Regions from separate parts of the Thalassotalea piscium genome, predicted to be linked through region 1. Evidence: predicted binding sites of a transcription regulator. Region 1 holds the regulator's gene; each other region holds the start of a gene.
The links. Region 1 encodes FNR, which switches genes on or off when oxygen is low (the NO sensors DNR and NnrR bind a similar motif). Its sites were predicted from a motif close to TTGATCTAGATCAA; they were not measured.
Positions count from the first base shown of each region.

Region 1 (4,767 bases):
CATCAGGTTTAGGTGTTAACTTATATTTGTCGTATCGTATAGCGGGTATCAAAGTTATTGCTGTATTAGCTATGCTTATTTCATCATTAAAATATATCCCTAGCTCTTCGACCTCTGAGATTGGAAAATCTCTAACAGGAAAAGTTTCTGAAAGAATAGTACTAGTAGAAACACCTGTTGCAATATTCGTTTGCAAACCGTTACGTGATTCTATTGTTTTATTTTGGCTGACTTCTACACCGTAACCTATTAAGTGAGAAAAATTACTCGACTCTGCGGTGGTATACAAATTAAACCTTAAGCCTTGCACCTCTTGATCATAAAAGAAATCACGGTTATATAAGTAATTTTTACCTCTTGAGGTTCTCTCTTCTTCGGTAAGTTGTACAGTTTCAGTTTTTTGATCATAAAGACGAACAAAGCCACCCGCTAACCAATCAAGATCTGTAACAAACTCATAGTTTATCGAAATATTAGTGCGTTGTGTTTCATCATCACCTAATAACAAAGTGGTTGATGCAAATCTATCTAAGCCCAAGAAAGACTGAGTATCTGACTCACTACTACGTTTAAAGTAGTCATAGCTGAAGCTAACTTCTTGAGTATCTGAAATTTCATAATAGTACTTAGCAAGAAATGACTGCGTTTTATTATCTTGGGTGTCTTTAGCAAGGTTACCTGTAAGCTTTTTATCAAGCTCGTGACCTTTTCGTAACGACCCCGATAACAATACACTAGATTTATCGAAAGCAAAGGCTGTGTTCAAAGATGCAGACTTGCTGTTATCAACCGAGTTAAACCCTGTTTTAATGTCAAGGTAGACATCGCGATCAGTTTGGCTAAGCAGGTCTACCGGCTTTTTAGTAATAAACGACACAACACCACCAATAGCATCACTTCCATATGTACTTGAAGCAGGCCCTCTTAATATCTCTACTTGCTTAATAAGATCGGGGTCAATAGTATTACGGCCAGAGTTTGAATAACTCCCTACACTAAACTGATCAGCAACCGGAATACCGTCAATTTCTGTAGTGACTCTATTACCCGCAATGCCTCGAATAGCAATACTCGAATCGCCAAAGCGGCTACCAGAATTAATTACATTAATCCCCGCTTGATAACGAAATAGAGTTGCCATGTCATGTACTAGCATTTTATCAATTTCATCACTATTAATAACAGATACAGCGCCAACAACATCTTGCACTTTACGTGGTGTTTTACCAATAACAACAATCACTTCTGTATCATCTTTTGACGATACTTCAGGCATATCATTTGCTAAAATTGAACTAGTAGGTATAAAGAAACTGGCAACGGCTAAGCTAACCAAAGATTTGCTAAACATAAATTACTCCGCAGAAAGATGAAACTCTTATTGATCGAGTTATACGTGTTAAGTGTTAAAATTAACGTACTTATACAATAGTTAGTGCTAGAAAAAGATGATCTGAGTCAATTGTATTAAGCACCAATTAACTCAATTACGATTAAGTTGATTGAGCGCAAGTAATTCATGATATTCTTGCTTTCTTTTACAAATATGAAGCACATACACTTTCAGGTTCAATTATGGAAATAGACTTTTTTGCAGCCTTTATTATTGGCATATTAGGCTCAGGACATTGCATCGTAATGTGTGGTGGTATAACTACCATGCTGTCTTCTGCTATTAATAAAAGCCAACAGCAAAGCAGTAAGTTAAGTATAGTGATGGCATATAACTTTGGTAGAATTGCCACCTACTCGCTTATTGGTGCTATTGCTGGATTTACAGGTTCACTCGCCGCAAAAAACATTGGTTTTCCCGTCACTATATTAAGAATGATCGCAGGTGTTTTTCTTATTTTACTTGGGCTATATATTGGCCGTTGGTTTATGGTACTAAATAAAGTAGAGCAATTAGGCAAAGGCCTATGGAAACTACTGTCGCCGTTAAGTAAAAAATTTATACCGGTAAATAGTGCCAAACAAGCATTAGCATTAGGAGCCATTTGGGGATGGTTGCCCTGTGGGCTCGTCTATTCAACCTTAACTTGGTCATTAGCCAGTGGGTCATTAGTATCTGGCGCAACTATTATGTTTTTCTTCGGCCTAGGTACCTTACCTGCACTAATTACTGTTTCGGTTGGCGCGCTTTCTTTAAAGACATTGTTGCTTAATAATACTTTTCGAAAATCTATGGCAATAATGCTAATAATTTATGGAATTTATACGTTAAAATTTGCATCTGACATGATGTTCTAATACCATCAGTAGTAAATAATTTATTCGCGTAAATTCAAGGATAAAATGGAAAATCGTCAATGCTCAGGCCAACAACATATTCACTGCCAAAATTGTAGTATTAGTGAATTATGCTTGCCATACTCTTTAAATGATAAAGAATTAGAAGATCTTGATAATATAATTGATCGTAAACGCCCTATTCATAAAGGCGAGCAAATATTTCAAGATGGCGACAAAATGCAATCGCTTTTTGCTATTCGTTCTGGCACGTTTAAAACTTTTACTGTTGATGAACATGGCGAAGAACAAATTACAGGCTTTCATTTAGCTGGCGACTTATTAGGATTTGATGCAATTGCTGAGTCAACACATCCTAGCTTTGCAAAAGCTTTAGAAACCTCTATGGTGTGTGAAATTCCCTACGACACCTTAGACACGCTTTCAAACACAGTACCAAAGCTTAAAAAGCAAATTTTGCGAATGATGAGTACAGAAATTCGTGCCGATCAAGAAATGCTAACACTATTAAACCGTAAAAATGCAGAGCAACGTTTAGCAACCTTTATTAGTGCACTTAGTATTAGGTACCATGCTCGAGGCCTATCTGCTACAGAATTCAGACTAACTATGACCCGAAGTGATATTGGTAATTACATTGGTTTAACTGTAGAAACAATCAGCCGTTTACTTAACCGCTTTCATAAAAGTGGCTTAATTCAAGTCGAAGGTAAATTGATCACAATACTTGATGCAGAAAAATTAAAAGAATGTGCGGGCATTTAACCGCACTTATTTGCCGTTAAACACTATAGTTAACATCTCTGGGCTTGTTGGTATTTAATTGATTTAGAACAACTTATAAATTACGTCTTTGATGCATCATCTTATTAAGGCTACACTGATTATCAATTGATTATTTTTAATCGAAAGGCACAACTTACAAGATATTAAGTCTGTGTAGTCATAATTATGAATAACTTATGAGGCTAACCATGGAAAAATATAAAAAAATACTAACTGTTATTGACCCTACCACTGAAGATCAAAAAGCACTTGAACGTTCAATTGAGTTAGCAACAAAAACCAACGCAACCATTACTGCCTTTTTAAGTATTTATGATTTTTCATACGAAATGACTACTATGCTCTCAAGTGATGAGCGTGAAGTAATGCGAAATTCAGTGATCAAAGACAAAGAAGTTTGGCTAAACGAAAAAATTGCATCTGTCGCTCAACACGATATAAAAATTGACAGCAAAGTCATTTGGCATAACCGCCCTTTCGAGCCCATTATTGACCAAGTGCTAAACGAAGGCTACGACATTGTCATTAAAGGTACCCATGAACACGACAAACTTAAGTCAGTAATATTCACACCAACCGATTGGCATATACTCCGTAAATGTCCGTGTCCAGTATTACTAGTTAAATCACATTCATGGCCAAAAAATGGCAATATCTTAGCTGCAGTTAATGTAGGTAGCGACGAAGATGAACATATATCGCTTAACAACAAAATTGCAGAAGAAGCATTAAACTTAGGTAATTTAATTCAAGCAAATGTTCACCTAGTAAACTCATACCCCGGTACACCCGTTAATATCGCTATTGAAATACCTGAATTCAACGCTAACGAATACAACGAATCTATGCTCAATCATCATAAAGCAGCAATGACTACACTAGCAAAAAAATTCAATATCGCTCTTGAAAACACACACATAGGTGAAGGTTTACCTGAAGACATAATTCAAGACAAAGCACTATCATTAGACGCAGAACTGGTAGTATTAGGTACCATTGGCAGAACAGGCCTTTCAGCTGCATTAATTGGTAATACTGCCGAACATGTAATCGACGGGCTAAACTGCGATGTATTAGCGCTTAAACCTGAAGGCTACCAATCACCATTACAAAACTAATGTATAAGTTGAACTCTGCAAAGTAATATTGTCTTTTGTAGGCTGTGCTTTACCGCCAAGGACGGCGGTAGTAGGGTAATGCAGGAGCTATTACCGATAAGCACATCAGTTATCCTTATTCGTAAAAGGCAGCTATGTGACGGCATAAATGCGACCTACAATTAAGAAATTATGCTCATCAAGTGTTTCATTTCCACCTCAGTGGACGCTCATACTAACCATTAGCTCATTTTCATAGCTTTAGTTTTAACAAATAATATTGCCATTTGTAGGTTGTGCTTTACCGCCAAGGACGGCGGTAGTAAGGTAATGCAAGGAGCTATAACTGATAAGCACATCAATTACCCTTATTCGTAAAAGGCAGCCATTTGACGGCATAAATGCCGACCTACAATTAAGAAATTATGCTCATCAAGTGTTTCATTTCCACCTCAGTGGACGCTCATACTAACCATTAGCTCATTTTCATAGCTTTAGTTTTAACAAATAATATTGCCATTTGTAGGTTGTGCTTTACCGCCAAGGACGGCGGTAGTAAGGTAATGCAAGGAGCTATAACTGATAAGCACATCAATTACCCTTATTCGTAAAAGGCAGCCATTTGACGGCATAA
Region 1 covers NZ_AP027362.1:2,153,619-2,158,385, forward strand. Annotated here, with positions in the region: gene QUD79_RS09345 (TonB-dependent hemoglobin/transferrin/lactoferrin family receptor) at 1-1,351, opposite strand, end outside; gene QUD79_RS09350 (sulfite exporter TauE/SafE family protein) at 1,576-2,250, shown strand; gene fnr (fumarate/nitrate reduction transcriptional regulator Fnr) at 2,296-3,015, shown strand; gene uspE (universal stress protein UspE) at 3,225-4,154, shown strand.

Region 2 (4,767 bases), 1.8 Mb from region 1:
TCGGATGGAAGTAAAACACCGACCCCTAAATCATAACCATCCAATATTGCATAAACTAAAAATGATAATGCCATTAACCCTAGAAAAACCGCGGGTAACCAATCGTTGTCAGGAATATTCATGGTGCAGACCTTGTTTGAGTATTGTTAGGGATTTCAAGTAACTGATCGTCTTTCATGTCCGATCTGGCCAGATCTTTTTGTTCTAAGTTAATGGCTCTATGTGTCATTACAAACAATGTGCTTATGTAGGCAAATAATAAAAATGTATATACGGCTATATAAATGGTCAGTGATATTGCGATATGCTCAGAAGGCGTATTGGTTACAGCATCTCGTGTTCTTAATAAACCTGTAACTAGGTAAGGTTGTCGACCTATCTCAGTAACGTACCATCCGGCAAGCGTAGCCACCCACCCAGAAAAGGTCATTAGGATAGTGCTTTTAAGTAACCAAGATGGAAACTGTTTTTTATAGACGAAAAAATAACAACCTAACCAAGCGCAAGTTAACATGAGTAAGCCAACCCCGATCATAATTCGAAAGCTATAAAAAACTGGTGCTACGGGTGGGTGCTCACCCTTAAATTCGTTGAGGCCTTTTACTTCACCATTTTTGTCGTGAGTTAAAATAAGGCTAGCTAATTTTGGTATGGCTATTTCAAAATTATTTTTACGCGTTTCTTCATCAGGTATCGCAAAAATTAATAATGGTAACCCTTTTTCAGTTTGCCATGCTCCTTCCATTGCTGCTACTTTAGCAGGTTGATATTTAAATGTATTCAACCCATGTAAATCGCCTATAAACAGTTGCAAAGGCATCGCTATTGCAGCAACGACTAACGCAAATTTTAACGCTATTTTTGCAGACGACTTACTATCACCTTTATATACTCGATAAGCTGATATACCTGCAACAAAGAAAGCTGCAGTTAGCGCTGATGCTAATAACATATGAATTACGCGGTAAGGCATAGAAGGATTAAAAATCACCTCAATCCAACTAGTTACATAGGCTACACCGTCGATCATTTCGTAACCTTGAGGAGTGTGCATCCATGAATTAAGCGCAATTATCCAAAACGCCGACATGCTGGTACCTATGGCGACAAATAATGTTGCCGCGGTATGAACGCGTTGGGAAACACGTTCACCACCAAAAAGCATAATAGATAAAAAAGAGGCCTCTAAAAAGAAAGCGGTAAGCACTTCATAGCCTAATAAAGGTCCTGCAACATTGCCGACAGTTTCCATATAACCAGGCCAGTTTGTACCAAACTGAAATGACATAGTTATACCTGTAACAACGCCAATGGCAAAGCTAAGGGCAAAAATACGTACCCAAAATCGGTAGATACGCATCCAAGTCTCGTCTTGGGTTTGACTATATCGTATTTTGAAAAATAACAGCATCCAACTAAGCGCAATATTTATCGTTGGAAACAAAATATGAAAACTAATATTTAAGGCAAATTGAATCCGAGAAAGCATAAAGCTTAACTCGTTAGGATCCGTAGCTATATCGAGCATAACAGTACTACTCCGTTATTTTTTAAGGAATTTTTCTTTAGCGTCAATAATTTTGCTAATGCCTGAACCCAGCTTTAGCAGTGTAGATAGCTTCTCAGAAGACATATTTTGCAGTTCAGTACTCCAAACGGTAACCATTTCCATTAAGTCATGCATTTCTCTAACGCGTTGCTGAGTATATTTGTCGGCATCATTTACTGGTTCTTGTAATAGTGCATCACGAAATGTACTGAGCGTTGGGTCGAGTTCTCGTTTTCTGCGTTCAACTATCAAGGTACGGGCAATTTCCCAGATGTCTTTAGGAGCTAAGAAGTACTCTTTACGATCGCCAGGAATATGGTGTAGTTTTATTAGATTCCAAGATTTAAGCTCTTTTAAACCCATGCTTACATTCGAACGAGAAATGAGTAACGCATCACTGATTTGATCGGCATTAATTGGCTGTTCAGTTAACACAATAAGCGCGTACATTTGCCCTAATGTTCGATTTAGCCCCCATCGAGAGCCCATTTCACCAAAATGAGAAATTAATGTTTGCTGCATTGGTGTTATTGTCATTTTTGTATCTTTTGAATTTTCAGTAATTTGTGAAAATTGTAATCCTTTATTGATTTAAGTCAATACAATTGCCACTTTTTTTGCTGTATGTTGAAGCGAAAATGAAAGCAACTTGCTTTCATGGGATTAAAAAAGCCCGTTAAACAGATGTTTAACGGGCTGTACTGGTTTTTAACTTTAACGAAATTATTTTTTGTAATAAGACAGGCAGTGTTCTACTTCGTTTTTAGAGCCCATAATTACTTCAACACGTTGGTGAATATCGCTTGGTTCCATATCCATAATACGACCTTCGCTAGTCATTGCCATGCCTCCAGCTTGCTCAATTAAAAAACTCATTGGGTTTGCTTCATACATTAAGCGCAGTTTATAAGGTTTATTAGCATCTTTATTGTCAGCAGGGTAGGTAAAAATACCACCGCGAGTTAGTACGCGATGAATGTCGCCAACCATAGCAGCGATCCAACGCATATTAAAGTTCTTTCCTCTAGGGCCAGTATCACCTGCAAGTAAGTCATTAATATAATTTTGCATTGGGGCTTGCCAAAAGCGTTGATTCGACATGTTAATGGCAAATTCTTGTGTATCAACAGGTACTTGTACATTACGCTCAACTAGTAAATAGCCACCATGTGTGCGATCTAGTACATAAAAGTGGGTGCCTTTACCTGTGGTCATTACCAACATAGTTGAAGGGCCATATAGTACATAGCCTGCGCACACTTGAGTATTACCTGCTTGCTTAAATTGATCAGGGTCACCAGCGGCTAATTCAGGTTTTGCTTTATGAATAGAAAAGATGGTGCCAATGAGTGAGTTAATATCAATATTAGAGCTGCCATCTAATGGGTCAAATGAAACAATAAATTTACCATTGTCTTCACCGGCAACGGAAGTGTCTTCTTCTTCTGATGAAATAGCTTTAACAAAACCAGATTCTAGCAAGATATCTTTAAACAATTCATTAGCGACTACGTCGAGTTTTTTTTGCACTTCGCCTTGTATATTCTCATCAAGGGTAGAGCCCATTAAACCGCCTAATTGTGCTTGGCTTACACGAAATGAAATTTCTTTGGTAGCTGCAAGTATGGTTTTTATTAATGAGATTAAATCGAGAGGAACATTGTCAGCTCGTAGTGCCGGCGCAAGTCGTTGCATTTTGATACCTAATTAACTTTGTTGTTGTATGTATTTTAAATTATGCTCTACTAGCTATACTACAAAGTTACTAGCAGGTGCGGTTAAATTGTTTACGTAATCTGAAAGTTTAATTGAAAATTTCATGGTAATTATACCTAGAAATAGACTTTCTTCAGTAGAAATTAACATTATTATAATAGAATAAGGAATTATATGAAATTCGTTCGTCTTTTTGCTTTGGTGTTATTGAGTATTGCTTTTACTACAAAGGCTGCCAGTAACTATACTGAGTTTATCGCAGATAAGAAAATTCAAAGTGGCTATTTTTCTTTTTATTTAGATGACACAACAGGCAAAGTCTATTTAGAAATTAGTCAATTTAACCATGACTTTATATTTCAAAGTAGTCTACCTCATGGCATCGGTTCAAATGATATAGGCCTAGATAGAGGACAATTGGGTGATACCCGCTTAGTTCGCTTTGAAAGAGCTGGCGATAAAGTAATGTTGAGGCAATTAAATACTGATTATCGCGCTGATACTGATAACGAACTAGAAAAAAAATCAGTTAACGAAGCGTTTGCTAGCTCTATCATTTGGGGCTTCAATATTGAGAGTGAAGGAGAAAACGGTAAAAAAGTGATTGTTGATTACACACCTTTTTTACTGTCAGACATTCATAATTTAGCCGACCGACTCAAAAATAGTAAGCAAGGTAATTTTGCAATAGATCTTTCTAGAAGTTTTGTTTATCCACAGCGTAGTAAGGCATTTCCAGAAAATATTGAATTAGAAGCAACGGTTACTTTTAAAGGCTCTGGTGCGGGTAGGTATTTACGTAGCGTAACTCCAGATGCTAAAGCGGTTACTGTTAATTTACATCACTCATTAATTAAACTTCCAGACAATAATTATAAGCAGCGTATATTTCATCCTTATAGTGGTTATTGGTCACAAAGCTATGCGGACTATGCAAGCGCTATTGATGAGCCAATTATTAAACGTTTTATCCCTCGCCATCGCTTAGCTAAAAAATCTCCTACGGCTGCTGTCAGTGAAGCGGTTGAACCGATAGTTTATTATTTAGATGCTGGCGTGCCTGAGCCCGTGAAGAGCGCTTTACTTGACGGTGCACGTTGGTGGAACCAAGCGTTTGAAGCTATTGGCTATAAAAATGCGTTTCAAGTAAAAGTACTACCTGCAGATGCAGATCCAATGGATGTTCGTTATAACGTTATTCAATGGGTTCATCGTGCTACTCGTGGCTGGTCTTATGGTTCATCAGTAATTGATCCAAGAACAGGTGAAATTATAAAAGGTCATGTAACTTTAGGCTCTTTACGTGTACGCCAAGATTATTTAATTGCGCTAGGGTTAACATCACCTTTTACATCTGAACATGTAGATACGAGTATAATGAAAGAGATGGCACTTGCGAGAATTCGTCAATTATCTGCACATGAAGTTGGTCATACATTAGGTATTGCACATAACTTTGCAGCAAGTGTTAATGACCGTGCATCGGTTATGGATTACCCTCA
Region 2 covers NZ_AP027362.1:393,124-397,890, forward strand. Annotated here, with positions in the region: gene QUD79_RS01580 (cytochrome d ubiquinol oxidase subunit II) at 1-122, opposite strand, end outside; gene QUD79_RS01585 (cytochrome ubiquinol oxidase subunit I) at 119-1,528, opposite strand; gene QUD79_RS01590 (GbsR/MarR family transcriptional regulator) at 1,544-2,086, opposite strand; gene QUD79_RS01595 (class 1 fructose-bisphosphatase) at 2,273-3,244, opposite strand; gene QUD79_RS01600 (zinc-dependent metalloprotease) at 3,440-4,767, shown strand, end outside.
Region 2: the regulator FNR is predicted to act here: its motif matches at 2,136-2,149, upstream of QUD79_RS01590 (GbsR/MarR family transcriptional regulator).

Region 3 (4,767 bases), 1.0 Mb from region 1:
GCAGGTAAGCGATGAGAAAAGGTGCCTACCTCACGTGCAGTTCCACAAGCTGAAGGTTGTCCTGTTAAAGAGAATGGGCTATTACCAGGTGTTGATATTTTTCCTGTTAATAAGTGAATGTTATACACAAGGTTATTTGCCCAAACACCACGAGTATGTTGGTTAAAACCCATCGTCCAGAATGAGCTTACTTTAATTTTTGGATCAGCGTAAAGCTCAGCTAGTTCATTGAGTTTATCAACAGGAACACCTGATAATTTTGACGTGTATTCTGCTGTATAGATGCTAACAAATTTTGCATATTCTTCAAAATCTATAGGAGTAGAGCCGCCAGCTGTATCGCCACTGTTCTTAGCTTTTTGCTCTAAAGGATGCTCAGGACGTAAACCATAACCAATATCTGTATTACCTAATCTAAAGTTAGTGTGCTTATTTACAAAGTCTTTATTTACGCGATCAGTTTTAATGATGTAATGTGCAATAAAGTTTAAAATGGCTAAGTCTGTCTGTGGAGTAAAAATCATGCTGTTATCAGCAAGATCTGAACTACGGTGCGTAAATGTTGATAAAACGGCAACTTTTACGTGAGGAGCACTTAAGCGACGATCTGTAATGCGAGTCCACAAAATAGGGTGCATTTCTGCCATGTTAGAGCCCCAAAGCACCATTGCGTCAGCAGCTTCAATATCATCATAACAACCCATTGGCTCATCAATACCAAAAGTGCGCATAAAACCGCCTACGGCTGAAGCCATACAATGGCGCGCATTAGGGTCTATATTATTAGTTCTAAAGCCAGCTTTCATTAATTTTGATGCAGCATAACCCTCAAATACAGTCCATTGGCCAGAGCCAAACATTCCGATGGCGGTAGGCCCTTTTTCTTTTAACGTTTTCTTTGCCTTCTCAGCCATAATATCAAAGGCTGCATCCCAAGAAATAGGCGTAAAATCCCCTTCTTTATCATACTGACCGTTCTTCATTCGCAACAGCGGTGTAGTTAGTCGATCTCTGCCATACATAATTTTTGATAAAAAATAGCCTTTTATGCAGTTTAGGCCTTTATTTACTGGCGATTTAATATCGCCATGTGTTGCAACTACTTTGCCATCCATTACCCCAACATTTACACTACAGCCAGTTCCACAAAAGCGGCATGGAGCTTTATCCCACTTTAATTTTGTAAGATCGCTACTAGTAATTAAATTTGAAGCATTGGCTGGTATTGACACACCAGCAACGGCAGCAGCAGCTGCAACAGCATTTGCTTTTATAAACTCACGACGGTTAATGGTCATATGCTCACCTATTATTCTTGTTCTGTTAAAAATTGATGATATACCGGTGATAAACTTAACAGTCCGATATGATGTTTGAGTTGATCTATTAAGAAGCCTATCTTCTTTTGTGTTGAGGCTTCTAATGTGAAAACGATTTTTCCTTCACCACTAATCGCGTGAATTTCAGCACCTTCGGTAAGTGATATTTCATTGCTAACGCTTTCTATTTGGTGCATTTGTGCGTGTGCAACGAAGCTTGCAACATGATATTCATGTGCTTGTTCTTCTTGGGACTGCGCTGGTGTATATGTTTCAGGCATTAATAACCTCTAATGTTTGAAGTTTTAGTGAAATAGCGTCCTGTGGACATGTAGATACACATGCACCACATTGTGTGCAATCGGCTAAATTTACTGTAGGTGCTGGAATGCTACTGCTTTTAAAGTCAAAGACTATGGCATTAGTTTCGCATACATCTTTACAGCTTTGGCAATAAACTTGATTTTTAGCTAAGCATTGTTCATTTATGTCGAGAAGTGCTGGCCATGGAGCAATGTCTTTATTTTGAACTTCTTTTTTGTCTAAAAATAATGGTTCTTGACAGCTTACATGGCACTTATTACAAAAGGTGCATTCATTGTCAGAAAAATTTATTGTAGGGAAACCAGCATCGTCTTTAGTAATAATATTCGTTTCACATGCGCTAATACAGTCTCCACATTGAGAGCAGTTATCAATAAAGTGTTGTTCACTAATTACCCATGGCAACCTGAGTGAAGGTGTCGGTGGAGATAACTTACCTCTAAAAAGACGTCTTCTGCTAGGGTTCTCTATCTTATTATTCATTTATTATTATATAGCTCTATTATGAAGTAGGTGGGCCGAAAATCATTTGGCTGATCCAAATCATAAAGCCGAAACCTCCGACAATAATTACAGAAAGAATTGGGGCTAAGAACACAGCCAGAAAGATAAAGGTGTTTTTCTCATGTTTTCTCACTTGCTCTGGGGTAGGGTTATCACTCATTTATTTTCCTTAAAACTGTCGGGGTTATTATAATGACATGATTTTCATTTATTAACTTTGATTCTGATCAAGTAAACTATTATTTTTTTTGATTAAATTTCATTTACAATTTCTTAAAAGTGTAGTTTAGATTTTATAAAATGCTTGTTAAACTCAGATAAAATTAATAAGTGAAGTGTTTTCATTGACTCCTTTAAAGTTCTGTTCGTTGCTCACTGTTTTACGCGAAAAACTGTATTATCAGCAGCAGCGCTGTTTAGTGGTGCTTAATGGTGATTTGCTCTGGTCAAATACACTGATCAAAACCTTGTTAATGGAGCAGAAAAAGTCTTCTAAAACAGATAAGCTTGCGCTACAGAACAAGGCTATTGCTTATGGGGAGCAATTTACAGTAGCTCCAGAGTTAATCATTAACAACTTTCATCACCATTTGGGTACTGAAAATGATTTAGTGTTTTTTGCCGACAATGCTTTTCACCCCGATGCCTTTGCCGCGCTTAGCGGAACAATAAGAGCTGGTGGGGTAATGATATGGCTATGTGATAACGAATTATTAAACGATAAAAGTAACTTCTTTATTCAACGGATATGGCAGCGGGTGTGTGCTGATAAATCAGCTGTCGTGATTAACGAAGAAGATAAAATCCCCCCTAATATTGACGGTTTGTTTACTGAAAAGCCTGCTTGTGCACTTCAAAGTTTTTTCGAGTCTGACTGTCTAACACAAGAACAACACTTGGCAGTTAAAGCCATTGAAAGTGTAGCTAATGGTCATAGGAAAAGGCCTCTTGTCTTAACAGCAGATCGTGGACGTGGAAAATCGTCGGCGTTGGCCATTGCGGTAGCTAATTTAATGCAAAGCCCAAGGCAGGTAAAAGCGCATAACATTGTAATTACCGCACCTCATAAAGATGCAGTAAAAGTATTTTTCATGCAATTAGCGCGTTCGTGCCCTCAAGGTAGTTACATTGGTGACCAATTTACTTATAAAACGGATAACGTTGAATATATTGTGCAATTTGTTGCAGTAGATGTACTGGTGTTAGAGCACCCCGATGCCAACTTACTGTTAATAGATGAAGCTGCAGCGATCCCTATATACTTACTAACTGACATAGTTGAGCACTATCATCGAGTAGTTTTCTCTTCGACTGTTCACGGGTATGAAGGTGCAGGGCGTGGCTTTGCTATAAACTTTACTCAAACATTAGCACAAAAATGTCCTCAGTATTCGAAGTTGCATATTAACCAACCGATACGATGGCGCGAGAACGATCCATTAGAGCAATTGGTGTTTAAAAGCTTTTTGTTAGCTCCTTTAAGTGAACTTTTTACTGAAATATCATCGAAAGAAGTTAATACAGGCGATGTTCGACAAGTAACACAAAAACAGCTTTTTGAAAACGAGGCGTTACTGCAACAGGTTTTTGGTGTGTTAGTGACAGCTCACTATCAAACATCGCCAAGTGATTTAAAGTTTTTGCTAACAAACGAACAGTTGGTAATTTTTGTATACTTTGCTAGAGACAATCAAACGGTACTTTCGGTTGCATTAACATTAAAAGAAGGTCGAGCAACAGAGTGCGATATAAAGTTAGCTTTAGCGTCTAAAAAACGTTTAAAAGATCAATTTTTACCGCAGTCATTATTAATACATTGCACAATAAGGTCTGCATTTGACTATCAGTATCTACGTATAGTGCGTATAGCTGTACAACCAATGCTGCAAGGTAGCGGTTTAGGAACTGAGCTATTAACAATTATTGAAGCTTATGCGCAGCAACAGTTATTTGACTTTATCGGTACCAGTTTTGGTATGAGTCAACCCTTAACCAAGTTCTGGGGGAGGGCAGGTTATCACTTTGCTCGTATTGGTTTTACACAAGATAAAGCCAGCGGTGAGCACTCTTGCTTATTACTTAAACCAATAACTGCAGCTGCTAACAACCTTATACTTACAATTAACCGCCAGTTTTATCAACGTTTTTGTTATTATTTGGCTGAGCAATTTCAGCAAATTAACCCGCAATTAGTAGAAAGAATTTTAAGTTATGCCAAACCATCTGACTTGCCCGAACTTACTTATGACGATATAAATGCAGTTGAAGACTTTATTAATAAAGTGTCACTTTATGATGTGTGTGCTTATTCATTAAGTGTGTGGTTATGTCACAAATTAACAGAAACACCAGGCGTAAATGCGGAGCTGCTTATCAGTAAAGTCTTGCAGCGGCGACCAGGTAGCGAATTATGTCGTCAATACCAATTAACGGGTAAAAAAGCACTAAATTTGGCATTAATATCGCAAGCAGAGCAGTTATTGAATACATAACGGCGAGCAGGTGTAGTCTTTTACCTATAGAGTTAGGTGTAATTTAAACGGTCTTCACTGCTATGTAAGATAGTCTGCCATAACGCTTTTTTTGTCGAGTTATTTAGACATTTAAGCTGATCAGCAGA
Region 3 covers NZ_AP027362.1:1,104,349-1,109,115, forward strand. Annotated here, with positions in the region: gene napA (nitrate reductase catalytic subunit NapA) at 1-1,298, opposite strand, end outside; gene QUD79_RS04670 (chaperone NapD) at 1,310-1,600, opposite strand; gene napF (ferredoxin-type protein NapF) at 1,593-2,126, opposite strand; gene napE (periplasmic nitrate reductase, NapE protein) at 2,146-2,307, opposite strand; gene QUD79_RS04685 (tRNA(Met) cytidine acetyltransferase TmcA domain-containing protein) at 2,492-4,639, shown strand; gene QUD79_RS04690 (hypothetical protein) at 4,672-4,767, opposite strand, start outside.
Region 3: the regulator FNR is predicted to act here: its motif matches at 2,365-2,378, upstream of napE (periplasmic nitrate reductase, NapE protein).